DNA from 3 places in the Streptomyces sp. TAA040 genome. Region 3 is predicted to be linked to each of the others. Evidence: riboswitches for the same ligand, from Rfam matches in the RefSeq annotation. Region 3 holds a riboswitch; each other region holds the start of a gene.

Region 1 (6,639 bases), on a different contig from region 3:
GGGTAGACCAGCGGTTCCTCGATGTGGTCCTCGCGCAGGTGGCCCGCCGCGATGGAGCGGGCGATACTGCTGCCGGGACGGGCGCTGTGGTAGGCGATCACGTCCGCCTCGACGATCACCTCGACCGCCCGCAGCGTCATCAACGACGGGTCGCCGGGGCCGAGTCCGACGCCGTACAGCCGCCCGGCGCCGGAACGCGCTTCGGGGGTCTCCGAGTTGTGCTGCTGCCCGCTCACTCTGCCTCGCTCGCAATCGCGTTGACCGCTGCCGCTGCCATGGCGCTGCCGCCACGCCGACCGCGGACCACCAGGTGCGGCAGTCCGGCCGGGTGGGCGGCGAGCGCGTCCTTCGACTCGGCGGCGCCGATGAAACCGACCGGCATGCCGATCACGGCGGCCGGCCGGGGAGCGCCGTCCTCGATCATCTCCAGCAGCCGGAACAGCGCGGTCGGCGCGTTGCCGACGGCCACCACCGCCCCGTCCAGCCGGTCGCGCCACAGCTCCAGGGCGGCGGCGCTACGGGTGGTGCCCATGCGGGCGGCCAGGTCGGCCACGCCGGGATGGGCCAGCGTGCACAGCACCTCGTTCCCGGCGGGCAGCCGCTTGCGGGTGACGCCGCTGGCCACCATGTTCGCGTCGCACAGGATGGGCGCACCGGAGTCCAGGGCGGCGCGGGCGCCCGTCACGACGTCTCGGGACCAGCCGATGTCGCGGACCAGGTCGACCATCCCGCAGGCGTGGATCATCCGCACCGCGACCCGGGCGACCTCGGGCGGCAGGGCCGACAGGTCCGCCTCGGCGCGGATGGTGGCGAAGGAGCGGCGGTAGATCTCGGCGCCGTCCTTTTCGTAGTCGAACACGGTGCTCTCGTTCATCTCGGCGGCTCTGCGGGGTGGGGAGCGGGAAGTGTCCCGGGCTCGGGGTGCTCGGGGGTCTCCTGGCGGTCGGTGCGTGCGGCCCCGGACGCGGCGCGTGGGGTCCCGGAGGCGGGGTGCGGGGTGTCGGCGGCGGTGCCGGAGGCACGGGCCCGGGCGATCGCGGACGCCAGCTCGTCGACCGGGGTGACGGGAGCGGCGGCATCCGGGCCGGCCTGCGGGGTGCCGTCCTGGGTGCCGCCCGGCGTGGCGGCCGTCGCGGTGGTGACGCGGTAGCCGTCGGCGCCGGCCGTCACCTGCACGTGCGGGCCCGACGGGCGGCCGCAGCGGCGTTCGCAGCCGGACCAGTAGACCGGCAGCGGGCGTCCGGCCCGGGCGGACGCGGGCGCGATCGGCTGCGCGGAGCCGGTCGCGGTGCCGCGGACGGCGGCGGCCGCGTCGGCCCGTACGTCGGCGTGGGACTTCGCGCAGCCGGGGCGTCCGGTGCAGGCGCCGACGTCCCGCCAGGGGGAGTCGGGGTCGGTGACCAGGTGCTCGGCGGGAAGCCCGTCCCCCGGGCCGGTGTCCGGGGCGATGCCGGGGACGAGCACGCCGCGCCAGGGGGTGACGCGGAGTTCGCCGTCTCCGCCCGCGGCGAGGTCCGCCAGCCGCTCCCAGGCGTCGGCACCGACCTGGCCGAGGGGCAGCAGGACGGAGAGCGTGACCCGGCCGTCGGCGCCCGTGAGCACGCCGGGGGCCGGCGGTGGCGCCGGAGCGGACGGCGCCGGGCGGTGCGGGACGGTCTCCGTCGGCACGTCGTGCCGGGCGGCGAGGGCGGCGACGTCGGCCGGGGACGGGCGGTGCGGCGCGGGGAGGTCGCGAACCCGCCAGATCCGCCCCCCGGCCGCGGCTTCGGGGGCGCACCCGTCGGCGGCGTCGAGGAAGGCGAGCGCGGTGCACCAGGCGGCCCGTACGGCGTCCGCACCCCTCGGTATCCGCAGGGCGGGAGCGGACGCTCCGCCGAGGTGGAGGAGGACGCTGCCGGCTGGTTCTGCGACCAAGGTCACATCGGCGTCGAGGGCGCGGACATCGCCGCGACCGTCGTCCAGGGCGAAGAGGAAGCGGCCGGACAGCCCGGCGGCCCGCTCCTGCGAGCAGAGCAGCGCGTCCAGTTGGCGTACCCAGCGTGCGGTGTCGGCGTACCCCTCGCCGTCCAGGCCGGAGAGTGGGGAGGCGACGATGTTGCGGACCCGTTCGTGCTGGGCCGAGGGCAGCAGACCGGCGGCCCCGAGCCGGGCGGCCAGCGCCTCGCCCGAGGTCGGATCGAGCCCTCGCACCTGCACATTTCCGCGCGAGGTCAGGTGCAGTCGACCGTCGCCGAGATCCTGCGAGACAGCGGCGAGGGCCTTTGCCTGAGTCGGGTTGAGGAGTCCGCCAGGGATGCGGATGCGTGCCAGGGCGCCGTCGTCCGCCGTGTGCAGTCGCAAGGCACCCGGGCAGGCGTCCTCGCGCGTCCGGGCGGCGGCGGCAGCCGGAAGCGGGTACGGAGCAGGGGCGGGCGGCATGGCGGCGAGCATACTCATGGCCACCGCACCCCGGGCGAAACGGGCAGCGCCCGCGGAACGGATCGGGCAGCTCCGGTGGGACGGGCCGATCGGCGTCCGGCCGCGCCCGCCTCGCGCTCGATCGGCGAAAAGGCACCGGTCGGGGTCTTGCGCCCAGCGCTTACTATTCTTCTCGGCGGTCCGGTCGGACCGCCACCGCCTGCGACGGCGACATGGGAGGAAGCCCGGTGCGAATCCGGCGCGGTCCCGCCACTGTGAGCCCCGACCCCTGAGGTCGGGTGAGCCAGGAACTCCCGCCGTCCATGACACCGCCCGGGGCGCGGACCCCGAGGAAGGCCTGACGCCGCATGATCCTGCTGTTGTCGACGTCCGACACCGACCTGCTCAGCGCCCGTGCCGCCGACGGCCCGGTGGGCTTCCGGCTCGCCAACCCCTCCCGGGTCGGGCTCGACGAACTCGACGCGCTGCTCGACGGCACCGACCTCGTGGTGGTCCGCCTCCTGGGCGGTGTCCGGGCCTGGCAGGACGGCCTGGGCCGGCTGCTCGCCGGCGACCGCCCGGTGATCGTCCTCACCGGTGAACAGGCCCCGGACGCGCAGTTGATGGAGAACTCCACCGTCCCGATCGGGATCGCCGCCGAGGCGCACGCGTACCTCGCGCACGGCGGGCCCGACAACCTGGACCAGCTGGGGCGCTTCCTCTCCGACACCGTGCTGCTGACCGGCCACGGCTTCGCCCCGCCGGAGCCCGCCCCCGCCTGGGGCCCGCTGGACCCCGAGCCCACCGGCGGCCCGGCGTCCGCGGGTCCCGGTACCGCCGGCGGGGACGTGCGCCCGCTGGTCGCGGTGCTCTACTACCGGGCGCACCACATGAGCGGCAACACCGCCTTCGTACGGGTGCTGTCCGAGCAGATCGAGCAGGCCGGCGGGCGGGCGATGCCGCTGTTCGTCGCCTCGCTGCGGGCCCCCGAGCCCGAGCTGATCGAACGGCTGCGGCACGCCGACGCCGTGGTCACCACCGTGCTCGCCGCCGGCGGCACCAAGCCCGCCGAGGCCTCCGCCGGCGGGGACGACGAGTCCTGGGACGCGGGCGCGCTCGCGGCGCTGGACGTGCCGATCCTCCAGGCGCTCTGCCTCACCGGCTCGCGCGCCGCGTGGGAGGGGAACGACGAGGGCCTCTCGCCGCTGGACGCCGCCACCCAGGTCGCGGTGCCGGAGTTCGACGGCCGGCTGATCACCGTCCCGTTCTCCTTCAAGGAGCTCGACGAGGACGGGCTGCCCGCCTACGTCGCCGACCCGGAACGCGCCGCACGGGTGGCCGGGATCGCCGTCCGGCACGCGCGGCTGCGACACCTGCCGAACGCAGGGAAGCGCCTGGCACTGGTGCTGTCCGCGTACCCGACCAAGCACTCCCGGATCGGCAACGCCGTCGGCCTGGACACCCCGGCCAGCGCCGTCGCCCTGCTGCGCCGCCTGCGCGAGGAGGGATACGACTTCGGGGACGGTCACGACGGCGCCGTGGGCGGCGAGGGGCCGGTGCCCGGGCTGGAGTCCGGGGACGGCGACGAGCTGATCCGCGCGCTGATCGACGCCGGCGGCCACGACCGCGAGTGGCTCACCGACGAGCAGCTGGCGGCCAACCCGGTACGCATCCCGGCCGCCGACTACCGCCGCTGGTTCGCGAAGCTGCCCGAGGAGCTGCGCACCTCCGTCGAGGAGCACTGGGGACCGCCCCCGGGCCGGATGTTCGTGGACACCAGCCGCAACCCGGACGGCGACATCGTGCTCGCCGCGCTGCGCCGCGGCAACCTGCTGATCCTCATCCAGCCGCCGCGCGGCTTCGGCGAGAACCCGATCGCGATCTACCACGACCCCGACCTGCCGCCCTCGCACCACTACCTGGCCGCGTACCGCTGGATCTCCGCGCCCCGCGAGGAGGGCGGCTTCGGCGGCGACGCCATGATCCACCTGGGCAAGCACGGCAACCTGGAGTGGCTGCCCGGCAAGAACGCCGGCCTGTCCGCGGCCTGCGCGCCGGACGCCGCACTCGGCGACCTCCCGCTCGTCTACCCGTTCCTGGTCAACGACCCGGGCGAGGGCACCCAGGCCAAGCGCCGGGTGCACGCGACGCTGGTGGACCACCTCGTCCCGCCGATGGCCCGCGCCGAGTCGTACGGCGACATCGCCCGCCTGGAGCAGCTCCTCGACGAGTACGCGGCGATCTCCGCCATGGACCCGGCCAAGCTGCCCGCCATCCGCGCGCAGATCTGGACGCTGATCCAGGCCGCCAAGCTCGACCACGACCTCGGTCTGGAGGCCCGGCCGGACGACGACGGCTTCGACGACTTCCTGCTGCACGTCGACGGCTGGCTCTGCGAGGTCAAGGACGCGCAGATCCGCGACGGCCTGCACGTCCTGGGCGGCGCACCGACCGGACCGGAACGCGTCAACCTGGTCCTGGCGGTGCTGCGGGCCCGGCAGATCTGGGGCGGCACCACCGCCCTGCCCGGCCTGCGCGAGGCACTCGGCCTCGACGAGTCCGCCGCCACCCGCACCGGCGCCGACGAGGCCGAGGAGCGCGCCCGGGTGCTGGTGCAGGGCATGGAGGACGCGGGCTGGGACCCGTCCGCCGTCCCGGCCGTCGCCGCCGGCGCACCGGAGGAGCAGCGCGCCGCCGTGGCCCGCATCCTGGACTTCGCCGCGCGCGAGGTGGTGCCCCGGCTCGCCGGCACGGTCGACGAGATCGAGCACGCGGTGCACGCGCTCAACGGCGGATTCGTCCCCGCCGGCCCGTCCGGTTCACCACTGCGCGGACTGGTCAACGTGCTGCCCACCGGCCGCAACTTCTACTCCGTCGACCCCAAGGCCGTACCGAGCAGGCTCGCCTGGGACACCGGCCAGGCCCTCGCCGACTCGCTGCTGGAGCGCTACCGCGGCGACAACGGCGACTGGCCGCGGTCGGTCGGGCTGTCGCTGTGGGGCACCAGCGCGATGCGCACCTCCGGCGACGACATCGCGGAGGCGCTGGCGCTGCTCGGCGTCCGCCCGGTGTGGGACGACGCGTCCCGCCGCGTCACCGGCCTGGAGGCGATCGCGCCGGAGGAGCTGGGCCGCCCCCGGATCGATGTCACGCTGCGCATCAGCGGCTTCTTCCGGGACGCCTTCCCGCACGTCACCGCGCTGCTGGACGACGCCGTCCGGCTGGTCGCCGGACTGGACGAGCCCGCGGAGGCCAACTACGTACGGGCGCACGCGCAGGCCGACCTCGCCGAGCACGGCGACGAACGCCGGGCCACCACCCGGATCTTCGGCTCCCGCCCCGGCACCTACGGGGCCGGGCTGCTCCAGTTGATCGACTCGCGGGACTGGCGCACGGACGCCGACCTGGCCGAGGTCTACACGACGTGGGGCGGCTACGCCTACGGTCGCGGACTCGACGGGAAGCCCGCCCGCGAGGAGATGGAGACCGCGTACCAGCGGATCGCGGTGGCCGCGAAGAACACCGACACCCGCGAGCACGACATCGCCGACTCGGACGACTACTTCCAGTACCACGGCGGCATGGTGGCCACCGTGCGGGCGCTGCGCGGCACCGCCCCCGAGGCGTACATCGGGGACAGCACCCGCCCGGAGACCGTCCGCACCCGCACCCTGGTGGAGGAGACCTCACGGGTGTTCCGCGCCCGGGTGGTCAACCCCCGCTGGATCGCGGCGATGCGCCGGCACGGCTACAAGGGCGCCTTCGAGCTCGCCGCCACCGTGGACTACCTGTTCGGTTACGACGCCACCACCGGCGTGGTCGCCGACTGGATGTACGACAAGCTCGCCCAGACCTACGTACTGGACCAGGAGAACCGGGACTTCCTCCAGAAGGCCAACCCCTGGGCGCTGCACGGCATCGCCGAGCGGCTGCTGGAGGCGGAGTCCCGCGGCATGTGGGCCAAGCCCGACGCCGCGACCCTGGAGGCACTGCGCCAGGCCTACCTGGAGACCGAGGGCGAGCTGGAGGGCGAGGAGGGTTGAGCCCGCGTCCCCGTCCCGCCCCCGCCCCGCTCCGACCCGCCCCGCGTCTCCGCGGGTCGGAGCGGCGGGTCGGCGGCTCCGGGTCGCGGGCGGCGCCTACGGTCGGGGGATGGCCCGGATCAGGATCGAACGTCGGACAGCACTTCCCGTCGAGGAGGCTTGGCGCAGGCTGACCACCTGGGAGGGCCACGGGAAGCAC
Region 2 (6,639 bases), on a different contig from region 3:
ACCCACTCGCTGCGCAGCCGCGCCCACCCGTCCAGCACGGTGTCGCTCTGCACCATCAGGTCGTCGCCCCGCCGCACCACCTTGGGCGGGGTCACCCTGCGGGCCAGCAGTTCCTTTCCGGCGAGATCAAGGAGGAGCGTGCCGCCGGGCGCCAGGCAGGTGTGCATGCTGCGCAGCACGCGCGCGTTGTCGGCGGGGTCCTCGAAGTATCCGAAGGAGGTGAACACATTGAGGACGACGTCGAAGCCGCCCGGATCCTCGTACGCACGCGCGTCGGCTCGTACGTACGTCGTGTCGGCATCGAGGTCCGCCGACCGCTCGCGTGCCCGGTCCAGCATGGCCGGGCTCAGGTCGACTCCGGTCACGTGGTGACCGCGGCGGGCGAGCGGCACGGTGAACACCCCAGGCCCGCAGCACAGGTCCAGCACACGCGCCCCCTGGGGGAAGGCCAGCAGGGGAGAGCTGTCCAGCAGTTGCTCCGCCTGCTCGTAGCGCTGCTCGGAGAAGAGGAAGTCATGGAACTCGGTCCAGAAGTCATCGTCCTGGAATCCGCCCGTACGTGTCATCGCGCGTCAGTGCTCCTTCATGGTCGCCGTCGGGACAGGAGGCCGCGCCGTGCGACGACGCAGCGTGAGCAGGAGAGGAGGAAGCAGCAGACACTGTGCGGCCGCCAGCGACCAGAACCAGCCGGTGTGTCCGGCTCGTTCGCCGATGCTGTACAACTGCCCGCCCAGCACGCCGCTCGCGCAGGCACCCAGGCCCGCCGCCAGCCGCTGCTGGCCGAAGACCACGGCGTCGGAGCGCGGGCTGCGACGCAGCGCCTCCAGATCGTTCTTGAGGAACAGCACGATGTCCCCGAGAGTGATCAGCGCGCCGCCCGTCAGCAGTGCCACTCGGGTACCGGCCGCCAGTGCGGCCAGGCCCGCGGCCAGGCCCGCGAAGCCGATCGCGAGGGCCAGAGCGTACGGCATGCGCCGGATCAGGCCGGACGCGAGCGGTTGCACGACGATGACAAGCGTGAAGCAGAGCAGCAACACCATGCTGTAGAACGAGCCGGAGGCACGCTCGACTGCGTACACCGCCAGGAAGTGCTGGAAGTGGAAGTACAGGTAGAAGGCCAGTGCGTTGGCGGCGAACGGCAGGAGCGCCACGCCGGTCAGGAGACGTGCAGGAGCCGCTTCCCTCGATTCGGTGGCGTGTCCCCCGTCGGTCCCGGGCAGCCGCGCGTGTCCCGCTGTGACTGCCAGGAACAGCGCCGTCGCGGCTGCGAACAGCCAGCCGGGCGACGACAGGACGAACGGTCCCGCGACGAGCGGGCCGACAGCCATACCGGCGTTGAGCGCCGCGTTGCCTGCCGAGAGGAACGCCGGACGGCGCTCGTCCTCGATGCCGTGCACCAGGTAGGCCTTGTTCGCGGGCAGGTAGAGCGCGGCACCGCAACATGTCAGGACCAGCGCCCAGATCGCGAGGGTCGGCCAGCGCAGGGCGAGCAGGAGCCCGGCGAAACCGGCAGTGCGGACGACGAGTGCCCACAGCATAGTGCGGCGCAGTCCGACCCGGTCCGCGAGGGCTCCGCCGACGATGCCGCCGGAGAACTGCACGAGTGACGCCACGGCCAGGACGACGCCGACCGTGCCGAGTCCCATCCCGAGCCGTTCGTGGAGGAACACCGACATGAACGGCAGGACCATGAAGCTGCCGAGCGGAATGAGGAACGAGCTGAGCAGGAGGAACCGCAGAGGACCGGTGAGCGGAAGGAGCGACGCTCGCAGGTCCGGCCCCCGGGGGGTGGGCTCAGCCACCGGGCGTCTCCCGGCCGACCGCGCCGGGGGACGGGTCGGTGAGCACCCGCAGGGACCCGGCTGCGGACACCGCGCGATGGGTGGCGAGTTCGGCGGTCTCCGCCTCCGCGTACACGATGCCCGCGTATCCACGGCTGTCGCCCAGGTGCTCGATGAGTTCGCCGACCTGTTTGGTCGGATACCAGGCGGGGACGCCCGGCATGTCGGTGAGCCGGTCGAGCCCGGTGACGCCGGTGAACACGCCGGCTGCGGCCGGGTAGCCGAGAACGAAGGCCACCGCCGGGCCGCCGGCGAGGTCCGCGTCCATGAGGCCGGGGCGGCGGCCGAGCGCTGCCTCGATCATCGCCTCGTACACGTTGACGCCGAGCGCCCGACACAGGCCCTCTCCGACCAGTGCGCCTCCGATGCGGGGATTGACCTCCACCACTTCCGGGCCGTCGGCGGTCAGCACGAACTCCACATGTGCGAACCGGTCGGTGTAGCCGAGACAGGCGAGTACCCGGTCGAGCCACGACGCGAGCGATGCTCGCTGTGCACTCGGGAACGCCACCGGGAAGGCGGTGACCTCCTCCCGGAAGTACGGCTCCGGTGACATGAGCCGGCTGGAAACTCCCAGCAGCCTGGTGCGGCCGTTCCAGGTGAGCGTCTCGGCGCTGTACACCGGGCCGCTGAAATAGGGCTCGGCGAACAACCGTCCGTTCAGGTCCCGACCGGACGCCTCCGCCAGAGCCGCTTCCAGTTCGCCCGCGTCACGGACCAGCCACACGTGACGGCTCCCGGTACCCGCGGTGTCCTTGAGCACGAGCGGCAGCCCTGCCTCCTCGAGCGACAGGTCGCGTGCCCCGTGGTTCGGTTCGGTGCTCTCGACGGCCCTTGCGCGAGTGAGACCCGCGTCGTGCAGCGTGTTGCGTACGGCGGCCTTGTCCCGGGTCAGCCGCTGGACGGCTGGATCGAGGCCTGGCAGTCCGAGGCGTTCGGCGAGGGCGGCGCCGGCCAGGGTCCAGGTGTCGGTGGAACTGACCAGCCCCCGCAACTCCGGGGTGCGCCTCAGCAGAGCGGCCACGCGCTCCACGTCGAAGGTGTCGGTCACGACGACATCAAGGGCGTCGGTGGGCAGCCGGTTCAGCTCGTAGGCGTAGTGGGCGGGGTCCCGGGTGAGGAGCAGTACACGCTCGCCGAACTGGTCGGCCGCGCGGACCAGGTGGCCGAGGCCGAAGGTCAGAGACTCCAGGCAGGCCACGGTCATGCGGCACTCTCCTTCCAGCCTGCCGGGCAGGGCGTGCGCTGCCACAGCATCCTCGACCAGGGCATGGTCATCTCCTCCGGACTGCGGACCTCGCGGGGGGTGAGCGTGGCCGGATCCAGGGCCTCGGCATGCCGGGCGAACACGCGTTCCACGTAGCGGTGTCCGGTGTCCGCGCCTATCACCAGGTGCAGTCGGTCGGGGTGGCGGCTGGCCTCGAACGACGCCGTCAGGTAGCCGGCGCCGGTGGACAGTCCGGCGAACACCGCGTGTCGGCGCAGCAGGGCGACGGCACCGGACATGGCATGGGTGAAGTCCAGCCAGTGCACGGTGTCGTAGAGATGGTGGCGGACGTTGTCGAAGATGATCGACGAGCCGATGCCGGCGATGATCGCATCCGGGTCGTGGTGCTCCTGGCTGCCGAAGGTGACGCTGCCGAAAGGCTGGACGCCGACCAGACGGACGGTGGAGTCCCGGGTGCGCAGACGTTGCACGATGCCGCCGGTCGAGGCTCCGGAACCCACCCCTCCGACGACCGTCAGCGGCGCGGCGGGGAACTGCGCGGCGATCCGGTCGGCGACCTCCTGGTATCCGAGGTAGTGGATGCCGTCGTGGTATTGGCGCATCCAGTGGTGGTCAGGGCGTTCGTCGAGTATCTCGCGCACGCGTCGCACGCGGAGCTCCTGGTCGAGCCCGAGGTTCCGCGACGGCCTCACCTGTTCCATGGTGCAGCCGAGCACCTCCAGTTGGGCCAGGGTGGTGGCGTCGACGGTGGTGGAAGCGACGATGTGGCACCGCATGCCGTACCGGTGGCAGGCCAGTGCGAGGGCGTAGGCGTAGATCCCACTGGAGCTGTCGATCAGGGTCTGGCCCGGACGGACCGCGCCCCGCTCCAGCAGGTGGCGGACGGCGGCCAGGGCCGAGTAGATCTTCATCGACTCGAACCGCAGCAGGACCAGTCCATCGGTGAGCCGGACGAGGTCCGGGACCTTCAGGGCATCGGCGATGTGGGGGTGGATCACCCGTAGCCTCCTTGGGCGAAGGTGCACTGGTGGCCGAGCGAGTGGAAGAACGCGGAGAGCTCGGCCTTGACGTGGGCGCATGGGCGTGAGGCGAAGAGATAGCCGGCCAGGCACCCGGTGTGGGCGACGAAGATCCCGTCTGCTCCGAACCGCTCACGATGTGCTTGCAGACTGCCGAAGCTCGCCTTGGGCAGCACCTCCTGGGACAACGCGGCGCTGATCGTCGCAGCACGGGCCACGGCGACGGCGTCGCGCGAGCCGAAGCCCTTCACCAGTTCGGTCAGGCACCGCTGGTACTCCTCGCCGCGGTGTCGGTAGTGGTCCAGCAGCAGGGGGGTGACGGCGGCGGTGTCCACCGTGCCGGGTTCCGTGACGAAGGCGGTGTGGAAGCCGATGTCCGGTCCCAGCCGCCGCACCACCCGGTGCCGCCCACTGAGATACAGGGCGAACTCGTCGAGGAAGACGCTGTCCGCGCGCTCGATCTCCGCCAGGATGCAGAGGACCACGCCCTCCTCGTACGGCAGGGAGAATGCACGGAACAGACAGCGCAGCGTCGCCACGACATCCGCCGTCGAACTGGCCATCCCCACGCCCACCGGCAGTTCGGAGTGGGTCCGCCAGTCACCCGGGGGCAGGGTGAGACCGTAGTGGTCCAGAAAGATCCGCGCGGCTGTTGACGACTTCTCACCCAGCGCCGGCGAGCGCCGCGGTCCGGCCGTCGACCTCGGTGTGAAGTACACCCAGGAGTGACGGTCCACAGGGAAGGACACCACCGCGATCTCCGGAGTGCTGCCTGCTTGCAACGGGCCCTGGTACAGCTCGCCCAGAGTTCCGTGGCAGACGCCGGACACCGTGCCGCGTGACCTCTCCCATTCCTGGAGCCCGCCCGCGACCGGTGCGAGAATCGCCCGTTCCGGTCCGTCGGACGCCACGTCGACCCGGGGTCGGAAAGGCCGACGCGCAGCGGCTGGGTCCCGCACACCATCCTCCTCCGTACCGGCCCTTGAACACCGACAGGGAAGGAGGCGCGGTCACACGCACGACGTACGTCCGCCCGTACCGCCGACCCAGTCCACGAGGTCACGTGCACAGCCCGCGCGGGACGCGGACGCAGCGGCAGGTCTTCGGACTCGCGGGCGCGTCAGCCGAAGGGGCGGACACCTATCGGCCGTCTCTTCCCGGGCCCTGGCGCGGGCCCAGTGACATCGACGGCGTTCGTTCCCACTCACCGCTGCGGGACAGCCCCGGATTCGCACCGGGTTCCCTCTTGCGTCGCGCCCCCGGTGTCCGGGCGGACGGGAGGCGCGAACCGACTGCGTGCCTCAGCGTACGGGCGCTCGTACTCCTGAGACAGTGGGGCTTCGGCGGTTGTCCTGAATCCGGAGGGGAGCGTGTACGTGGGCGACCCCTGTACGCGTGTGGTGGAGCTTTGGCCGGATAACGCCTCTGGGGATAGCCGCCCCATCAGCCAGACTCGTTCCCTCACGACACATGCACACCGTTGCCGCGGTGGCCCATGCCCGAAAGGCCCCTGATGACACCAGACGCCACGTTGGACGGCGGGTCAGTAGCCCCGCCCGGAGGCGGGCGGCCTCCCGGGGACCGCGTCGCGCTGCGCGGCGACCTGCGGTCCGCCCTGCCCGACGCCACCGCTGCGGTGGTGGTCACGGCGCTCGTGTTCGTGTTGCTGTGGGTGCGCATGGAGTCGGGCACTTCGGACACCGTCGCGGTCATGCCGTTCATGGACGACGCCCGCACTTACTGGATGTACCTGCTCAGCCAGGCGTTCGGCTGGTCCGGTCTGCTGTGGGCCTGGGGCACGGTCGTACTCGGTCTGCTGCTGTCGGGGCCGCGCACCGCCCGGCCGCCTGTCTCTCGGCAGACGTTGGAACGTTGGCACCGCACCACGAGCCTGACGACCACGGCGCTGATGTTCGCCCACGCGCTGATGTTCGCTGCGGAGCTGGTGCGCTACGAGTCGGAGGTGGGCTGGGCCAGGCGCCTGTGGGTGGGTTTCGCCGACAGCTTCGTGCCCGGCTGGTACGACTCCGGTACCGGCCAGATCGCCATCCCCCTGGGCCAGGGGGCCCTGTACCTGGCAGTTCCGCTCGGCCTGCTGTTCTACGTCCGGCATCGCATCGGCGCGAACACCTGGCGGCGTCTGCACCGGTTCGTGATCGTCGTCTACGTGCTGAGCGTGTGGCACACACTGCTGTACGGAACCAACGTCTGGTTCGGTGAGTGGCCGCGCACCGTTCTCTGGCTGTTGCAGATACCCGTTGCCGCGCTGTTGTTGCTCCGTCTGCTGAGACCGGCACGGCGGGCCGAACGGCTGGGCCCGCCGAGGGGAGGGGCGAATGCGGCCCGTCCGGCCTGGTGGGCGCGCGCGAGCGGACGTGTCGTCGCAGCAGCCCTTGTTGTCGGGCTGGTCGTCGTGGTGGTGTCCGGCCGCGACGGCGGGCGGGACCGTCCGACCCATCCGCCTGCTACGGCCCCGCACACCCAGGAGACGGACTGACGGCCGACACGGCGTCCCGGAGCGGGGATGATGGCTGGCGACAAGGCGACGGCG
Region 3 (6,639 bases):
TGTACGGGGCGGGGACCTGGGTCACAGCGTCCATGGCTGCCGTGTCTCCTTCGGTTGGAGGGGTGCGGGCTGTCGATCGGGTGGGTGGCGGGGCGCGCCCCGGGGGCGCGGCGGGCGTCCCGGACGGCGGTCAGCCGCGGGTGGCGAGCGAGCGCAGGAAGAAGGCGAGGTTGGCCGGACGCTCGGCGAGCCGGCGCATGAAGTAGCCGTACCAGTCGGTGCCGTACGGGACGTACACCCGCATCCGCTGCCCGTCGGCGACCAGCCGCTGCTGCTCGGCCTCGCGGATGCCGTAGAGCATCTGGAACTCGTACTCGTCCGGCTTGCGGCCGTAGCGGCGGGCCAGCTCCTGGGTGATGGCGACCATCCGCGGGTCGTGCGAGCCGACCATCGGGTAGCCGTCACCGGCGAGCAGGATCTTCAGACACCGTACGTACGCGCGGTCGACCTCGCGCTTGTCCTGGTACGCGACGGCGGCCGGCTCCTTGTAGGCGCCCTTGACCAAGCGTACGCGGGACCCCTCGGAGGCCAGCGCCCGGCAGTCGTCCTCGGTGCGGAACAGGTAGGACTGGACGACGGCGCCGGTCCGCGGAAAGCGTGCCCGCAGGTCAGTGAGGATGGCCAGAGTGGAGTCGACCGTGGTGTGGTCCTCCATGTCCAGGGTGACGGTGGTGCCCGCCTCGGCCGCCGCCTCGACCACCGGCAGCACGTTCCGGTGGGCCAGCTCGTGGCCACCGGGCAGCGCCTGGCCGAAGGCGGAGAGCTTGACCGACATCTCCGCACGCGGTCCGAGTCCCTCGGCGGCGAGCCGCTCGGTCAGGGCCAGGTAGGCGTCACGGGCGGCGAGCGCCTCGGCGGGGTCGGTGACGTCCTCACCGAGGTGGTCCAGGGTCACGTACAACCCCCGGGCGGCGAGCGAGCGGACGACCGCCACGGAGGCGTCCAGCCGCTCCCCCGCGACGAAGCGGTTCACCACCGGACGGGTGAGCGGCGCGGCCGAGACGATACGGCGAATGCCGTCGCTGCCGGCGGCAGCGCGAAGCACGGGACCCAGCACGGGCACCTCCACTGTGGCGGGCTGTTGAACGGCAAGATGAGCCACCGTGAAACCTAAGGATCGCGCCGCGGGACAGCCATGGACACGTGTCACGGGTCCGTGTCCCGGATCTCAGACATCTGTATGAGAATGGTTTCGGCAAGCAGCGCGGCCGGAACCGTTCGGCCGCGGGCCCGGGAGCACGAAGGCGGCGGACACCGATGCGGGAGGACTACCAGGCGCTGATCGACGAGGTGTCGGCCCTGCTGGGCACCCCGGCCACCCTGGAGAACCGGGACTTCGGACTGATCGCGTTCGGCGCGCACGAGAGCGACGACGCCGAACTGCTGATGGATCCGGTACGGACCCGCTCGATCATGCAGCGGCGGTCCAGCACGGCGGTGCGCGCCTGGTTCGAGGGCTTCGGGATCACCCGTGCCACCGGTCCGGTGCGAATCCCTCCGGAGCCCGCCGCAGGCGTGGTCAAGGGCCGTGTGTGCCTGCCCGTCCGGCACCACGGCGTGGTGCATGGCTACATCTGGCTGCTCGACGACGGCGCGCTCTCCCTGGCCGATCCGCGGCTGGCGGAGGCCCTCGCCACGGCGGGCCGGATCGGCTCGCTGCTGGCCGCGGAGGCCAGGGCGGGAGCCCGGCTCGGCGAGCTGCTGCACGGTTCCCTCGCCGGGAGCACTCCCGGTGCCCGTCGGAGCGCCACCGAGGAACTGGCCGAGGCCCTCGGGCCCGCGGCGGACGGGCCACTGGCACTGCTGGCGGTCTCCCCCTGGCAGGAGCACACCGCCGAGGACGCCGAGCCCGGACCGGAACCGCCGTCCGCCGGGCTGCCGCAGGTACCGGTGCGCACCGTGCTGCGCGCGGGGGCGACGAGCGGCCAGCGCGGCGCCGTCCTGGCCGCCGTGGTGCGGCTGCGCTCGGCGGCGGACACGGCGGCCGGAGCCGCCGCGCGCACCGCCGCGGACCGGCTGCTGCGGTCCCCCCGGGCCGCCGGCGGGACGGCCGGGGTCAGCGCGGTCCGGCAGGGGACGGCCGAGCTGGCGGAGGCCTGGCAGCAGGCGCTGGCCGCCGCGGCGGCCGCGCACGCGGAGGAGGGGCTGGGGCCGGTGGCGCTCTGGTCGGAGATCGGCGCGTACCGGATGCTGACCGCGCTGCCCGCCGCGTCGCGCAGCGACCCGGTGGTGGGGACGCTGCTGAAACCCGCCCACCGGGAGACGGCGCGTACCGCGGAGGTGTTCCTGGACTGCGCCGGACAGGCGGGACGCACGGCGGCCGCCCTGGGCATCCACCGTCAGACGCTGTACTACCGGCTGTCCCGGGTCGAGCAGCTCACCGGGCTCGACCTCGGCAGCGGCGGCGACCGGCTGCTCCTGCACCTGGCCCTCAAGGCAGCCCGGCTGTGAGCCAGGCGCTCAAGGCCGCCCGGCGGTGAGCGGACGGCCCGGCGTCGCGCCCGTCGGCACCGGCTGCGGCGTCCCGCGCCCCGGGAACCTGCCCCGTGCACCCCCGGCGCGCCCCGGGCTCGCGTAGGCTGGCCGCGCAGCTGGTTCGCCCCGTCCGCCAGGCGGGAGCGTCGCAAGAGGGAACCCGGTGGGATTCCGGGACTGCCCCGCAGCGGTGAGCGGGAACGACCGCCGTCATGAGCACTTGACCCCTTCCGGGGTCTGGGAAGCGACGGCCACTAGGTGTCTGCCTCCGGCAGACCTGCCCGCGAGTCCGAAGACCTGCCGCTGCCCGTGCGCGAGCGCCGCGCACGGTGATCCCGGTGACCTCGTGGGCGGGTCGGGTGAGCAGCAGCGGTCGGCCGCGGTGACCTCGCGCAGCCGTCCGCCGATTGCGCGCTCCCTTCGCGCCTCCCGTCGTCGTCCGGGTTCTACGGAGACACACTCGCGAAGGAGAGTTCCGTGACAGTCGAGTCCGCAGCAGCGGCCACCGGATCCACCGTGCACGGCTACCCGCGGCAAGGTCCGCACCGGGAGCTGAAGAAGGCGGTCGAGGGCTACTGGCAGGGTCGGGTCGGAGCCGGTGAGCTCCGGACCACCGCCGCCGCGCTGCGCCGTGCCAACTGGCGCGCCCTCGCCGACGCCGGCATCGGCGAGGTCCCGACCGGTGACTTCTCGTACTACGACCACGTGCTGGACACCAGCGTCATGGTCGGCGCGATCCCCGACCGCCACCGGGCGGCCGTCGAGGCCGACCCGCTGGACGGCTACTTCGCGATGGCGCGCGGCACCGCCGAGTCCGCCCCACTGGAGATGACCAAGTGGTTCGACACGAACTACCACTATCTCGTGCCGGAGTTGGGCCCCGACACCGTCTTCACCGCTGACTCCGCCGCTCAGGTCACCGGGCTCACCGAGGCCCTCTCCCTCGGCCACCGCGCCCGCCCCGTCCTGCTCGGCCCGCTCACCTACCTGCTGCTGGCGAAGCCCGCCCCCGGAGCCGCGGCGGACTTCGAGCCCCTGACCCTGCTGGACCGGTTGCTGCCGGTCTACGCCGAGGTACTGGCCGATCTGCGGGCAGCGGGCGCCGACTGGGTCCAGCTCGACGAACCCGCTCTGGTGCAGGACCGCTCCCCCGCCGAGTCCGGGGCCGCGGCCCGCGCCTACCGGACGCTGGGCGCGCTCACCGACCGGCCGAAACTGCTGGTCGCGTCGTACTTCGACCGCCTGGGCGAGGCCCTGCCCGTGCTGGCCAAGGCGCCGGTCGAGGGCTTGGCCCTCGACTTCACCGGTCGGGCTGCGGCCAACCTCGACGGGCTGGCGGCGGTCGGCGGAATCCCCGGCAAGCGGCTGGTCGCCGGGGTGGTCGACGGGCGGAACGTCTGGATCAACGACTTCGAGAAGTCCCTCTCGCTGCTGGGGACACTGCTCGGACTCGCGGGGCGGGTCGATGTGGCCGCCTCCTGCTCGCTGCTGCACGTCCCACAGGACGTCCGCGCGGAACGCGAGATCGACCCGCAGGTCGCGCGGTGGCTCAGCTTCGCCCGCCAGAAGTGCGACGAGATCGTCACCCTGGCCCGTGGCCTGACCAGCGGTACGGACGCGATCGCCGCCGAGTCGGCCGCGAACCGGGCCGACCTGGCGTCCCGCGCGGCATCCGCGCTGGTGCACGACACGGCGGTACGGGCCCGCACCGGCGCCGTCACCGAGGCCGACGGTCGCCGTGCGGAACCGTACGCCGAGCGGACCGCCGCCCAACGGGCCCGCCTGGGACTGCCGATGCTGCCGACCACGACCATCGGCTCCTTCCCGCAGACCACGGCCCTGCGCACCGCACGGGCCGACCTGCGGGCCGGACGCATCGACCGGGCGGCGTACGAGGAGTGCGTCGCGACCGAGATCCGTGAGGTCGTCGCCTTCCAGGAGCGGAGCGGCATCGACGTCCTCGTCCACGGTGAGCCGGAACGCAACGACATGGTGCAGTACTTCGCCGAACAACTCACCGGCTGCCTGGCCACCCGGCACGGCTGGGTCCAGTCGTACGGCACCCGCTACGTCCGCCCACCGCTGCTCGTCGGCGACATCTCCCGCCCGGAGCCGATGAGCGTCCGCTGGACCCGCTACGCCCAGTCGCTCACGGACCGCCCGGTCAAGGGCATGCTCACCGGCCCCGTCACCATGCTCGCCTGGTCGTTCGTCCGGGACGACCAGCCGCGTGAGGAGACGGCCCGACAGGTCGCTCTCGCGCTGCGCGAGGAGGTGGCCGACCTGGAGGCGGCGGGCACCTCGGTGATCCAGGTCGACGAGCCCGCGCTGCGCGAGACCCTTCCGCTGCGCCTCGCCGACCGGGCCGCGTACCTCGACTGGGCTACCGCCGCCTTCCGCCTCGCCACCAGCGGGGTGCGTCCGGATACCCAGATTCACACCCACATGTGCTACGCGGAGTTCGGAGACGTCCTCGACGCCATCGAGAAGCTCGACGCCGATGTCGTCAGCCTGGAGGCGGCCCGCTCGCACATGCAGGTCGCGCGGGAACTCGCCGCGGCCGACTACCCGCGCGAGGCGGGGCCCGGCGTCTACGACATCCACGCACCGCGGGTGCCGGACACCGCCGAGATGGCGGCCCTGCTCCGCGAAGGGCTGGCGGCGCTCCCGCCGGAGAGGCTGTGGGTGAACCCGGACTGCGGCCTCAAGACCCGCGGCTGGCCCGAGGTCCGGGCCGCCCTCGGGAACCTGGTAGCCGCTACCGCCGAGGTGCGCGCCGCGCTCCCGCCGGAACGAAGGCACTGAGCGCAGCGGTGCCTGCTGCCGCCGGGCGGCAGTAGGCACCGCGGGCGCGTGAACGCCCCGGCGGGGACGGGCGCAGGGGCGTTCACGGGGCCCCGCCGGGCACGGGCCCCGGGGTGCCGTCAGTCCGTCAGGTCGACGCCGCGAGCCGAGGTGGCGCCGATCTCCTCGGCGATCTCGGCGAGCACCGCCGCCGGCACGGTGTCGTCGACGGTGAGCGCGACGAGCGCCTCGCCGCCCTCCTCCGCACGCGAGACCTGCATCCCGGCGATGTTCACACCGGCCTCGCCGAGCATCCGGCCGACGGTCCCGACCACGCCGGGCCGGTCGGCGTAGCGCAGGAAGGCCATGTGGTCGGCGAGACCGAGGTCGATGTCGTGCTCGTTGACCGAGACGATCTTCTGGAGGTGCTTCGGACCGGCCAGGGTGCCGGAGACGGAGATCTCCTCGCCGTTGCCCAGGGTACCGCGCACGGTCACCAGGTTGCGGTGGTCCGGGGAGTCGCTGGAGGTGGTCAGCCGCACCTCCACACCCCGCTCCTGAGCGAACAGCGGAGCGTTGACGTAGGAGACCGTCTCGGCGACGACGTCCTCGAAGACCCCCTTGAGCGCGGAGAGTTCCAGCACCTTGACGTCGTGCTGGGTGATCTCGCCGTACACCTCGACGTCCAGCCGGACGGCCACCTCGCCGGAGAGCGCGGTGAAGATCCGGCCCAGGCGCTCGGCCAGGGGCAGCCCGGGGCGGACATCCTCGGCGATGACCCCGCCCTGGACGTTGACGGCGTCCGGGACGAGCTCCCCCGCCAGCGCGAGGCGCACCGAGCGGGCGACCGCGACACCGGCCTTCTCCTGGGCCTCACCGGTGGAGGCACCGAGGTGCGGGGTGGCGACGACCTGGTCGAACTCGAACAGCGGGGAGTCGGTGCAGGGCTCGCTGGCGTAGACGTCCAGGCCCGCGCCGGCCACCCGGCCCTCCTTGAGCGCGGCGGCCAGCGCCGTCTCGTCCACGATGCCGCCGCGCGCGGCGTTGACGATCCGCACCGAGGGCTTGACCTTGTGCAGGGCCTCGTCGCCGATGAGACCGAGGGTCTCCGGAGTCTTCGGCAGGTGCACGGTGATGAAGTCGGAGACTTCCAGCAGCTCGTCGAGCGTGAGCAGCTTGACGCCCATCTGCGCGGCCCGGGCGGGCTGGACGTAGGGGTCGTAGGCGACGATCCTCATGCCGAAGGCCGACATCCGCTGCGCGACGAGCACGCCGATGCGGCCCAGCCCGACCACGCCGAGGGTCTTCTCGGAGAGTTCGACCCCGGTGTACTTGCTGCGCTTCCACTCGCCCTGCCGCAGCGCGCTGCTCGCCTGCGGG

What was found. Region 3 has a riboswitch for cobalamin ahead of metE (5-methyltetrahydropteroyltriglutamate--homocysteine S-methyltransferase). Riboswitches for the same ligand answer to the same signal wherever they lie in the genome.
Region 1: it holds a riboswitch for cobalamin, as region 3 does, so the genes downstream of both, cobN (cobaltochelatase subunit CobN) here and metE (5-methyltetrahydropteroyltriglutamate--homocysteine S-methyltransferase) in region 3, are expected to answer to the same signal.
Region 2: it holds a riboswitch for cobalamin, as region 3 does, so the genes downstream of both, H300_RS0115365 (GHMP family kinase ATP-binding protein) here and metE (5-methyltetrahydropteroyltriglutamate--homocysteine S-methyltransferase) in region 3, are expected to answer to the same signal.

The regions. Positions count from the first base shown of each region.
Region 1 is NZ_AUKR01000010.1:9,850-16,488, reverse strand. Features, by position in the region: gene H300_RS0110225 (precorrin-2 C(20)-methyltransferase) at 1-236, opposite strand, end outside; gene H300_RS0110220 (precorrin-8X methylmutase) at 233-874, opposite strand; gene cobG (precorrin-3B synthase) at 871-2,430, opposite strand; cobalamin riboswitch at 2,578-2,733, shown strand; gene cobN (cobaltochelatase subunit CobN) at 2,766-6,440, shown strand; gene H300_RS0110205 (SRPBCC family protein) at 6,550-6,639, shown strand, end outside.
Region 2 is NZ_AUKR01000016.1:1,918-8,556, reverse strand. Features, by position in the region: gene H300_RS0115385 (class I SAM-dependent methyltransferase) at 1-566, opposite strand, end outside; gene H300_RS27100 (MFS transporter) at 573-1,802, opposite strand; gene H300_RS0115375 (ATP-grasp domain-containing protein) at 1,795-3,048, opposite strand; gene H300_RS0115370 (pyridoxal-phosphate dependent enzyme) at 3,045-4,067, opposite strand; gene H300_RS0115365 (GHMP family kinase ATP-binding protein) at 4,064-4,999, opposite strand; cobalamin riboswitch at 5,167-5,396, opposite strand; gene H300_RS0115360 (ferric reductase-like transmembrane domain-containing protein) at 5,602-6,585, shown strand.
Region 3 is NZ_AUKR01000002.1:168,026-174,664, forward strand. Features, by position in the region: gene pruA (L-glutamate gamma-semialdehyde dehydrogenase) at 1-34, opposite strand, end outside; gene H300_RS0102800 (proline dehydrogenase family protein) at 131-1,057, opposite strand; gene H300_RS0102805 (helix-turn-helix domain-containing protein) at 1,258-2,451, shown strand; cobalamin riboswitch at 2,575-2,794, shown strand; gene metE (5-methyltetrahydropteroyltriglutamate--homocysteine S-methyltransferase) at 2,953-5,280, shown strand; gene serA (phosphoglycerate dehydrogenase) at 5,400-6,639, opposite strand, start outside.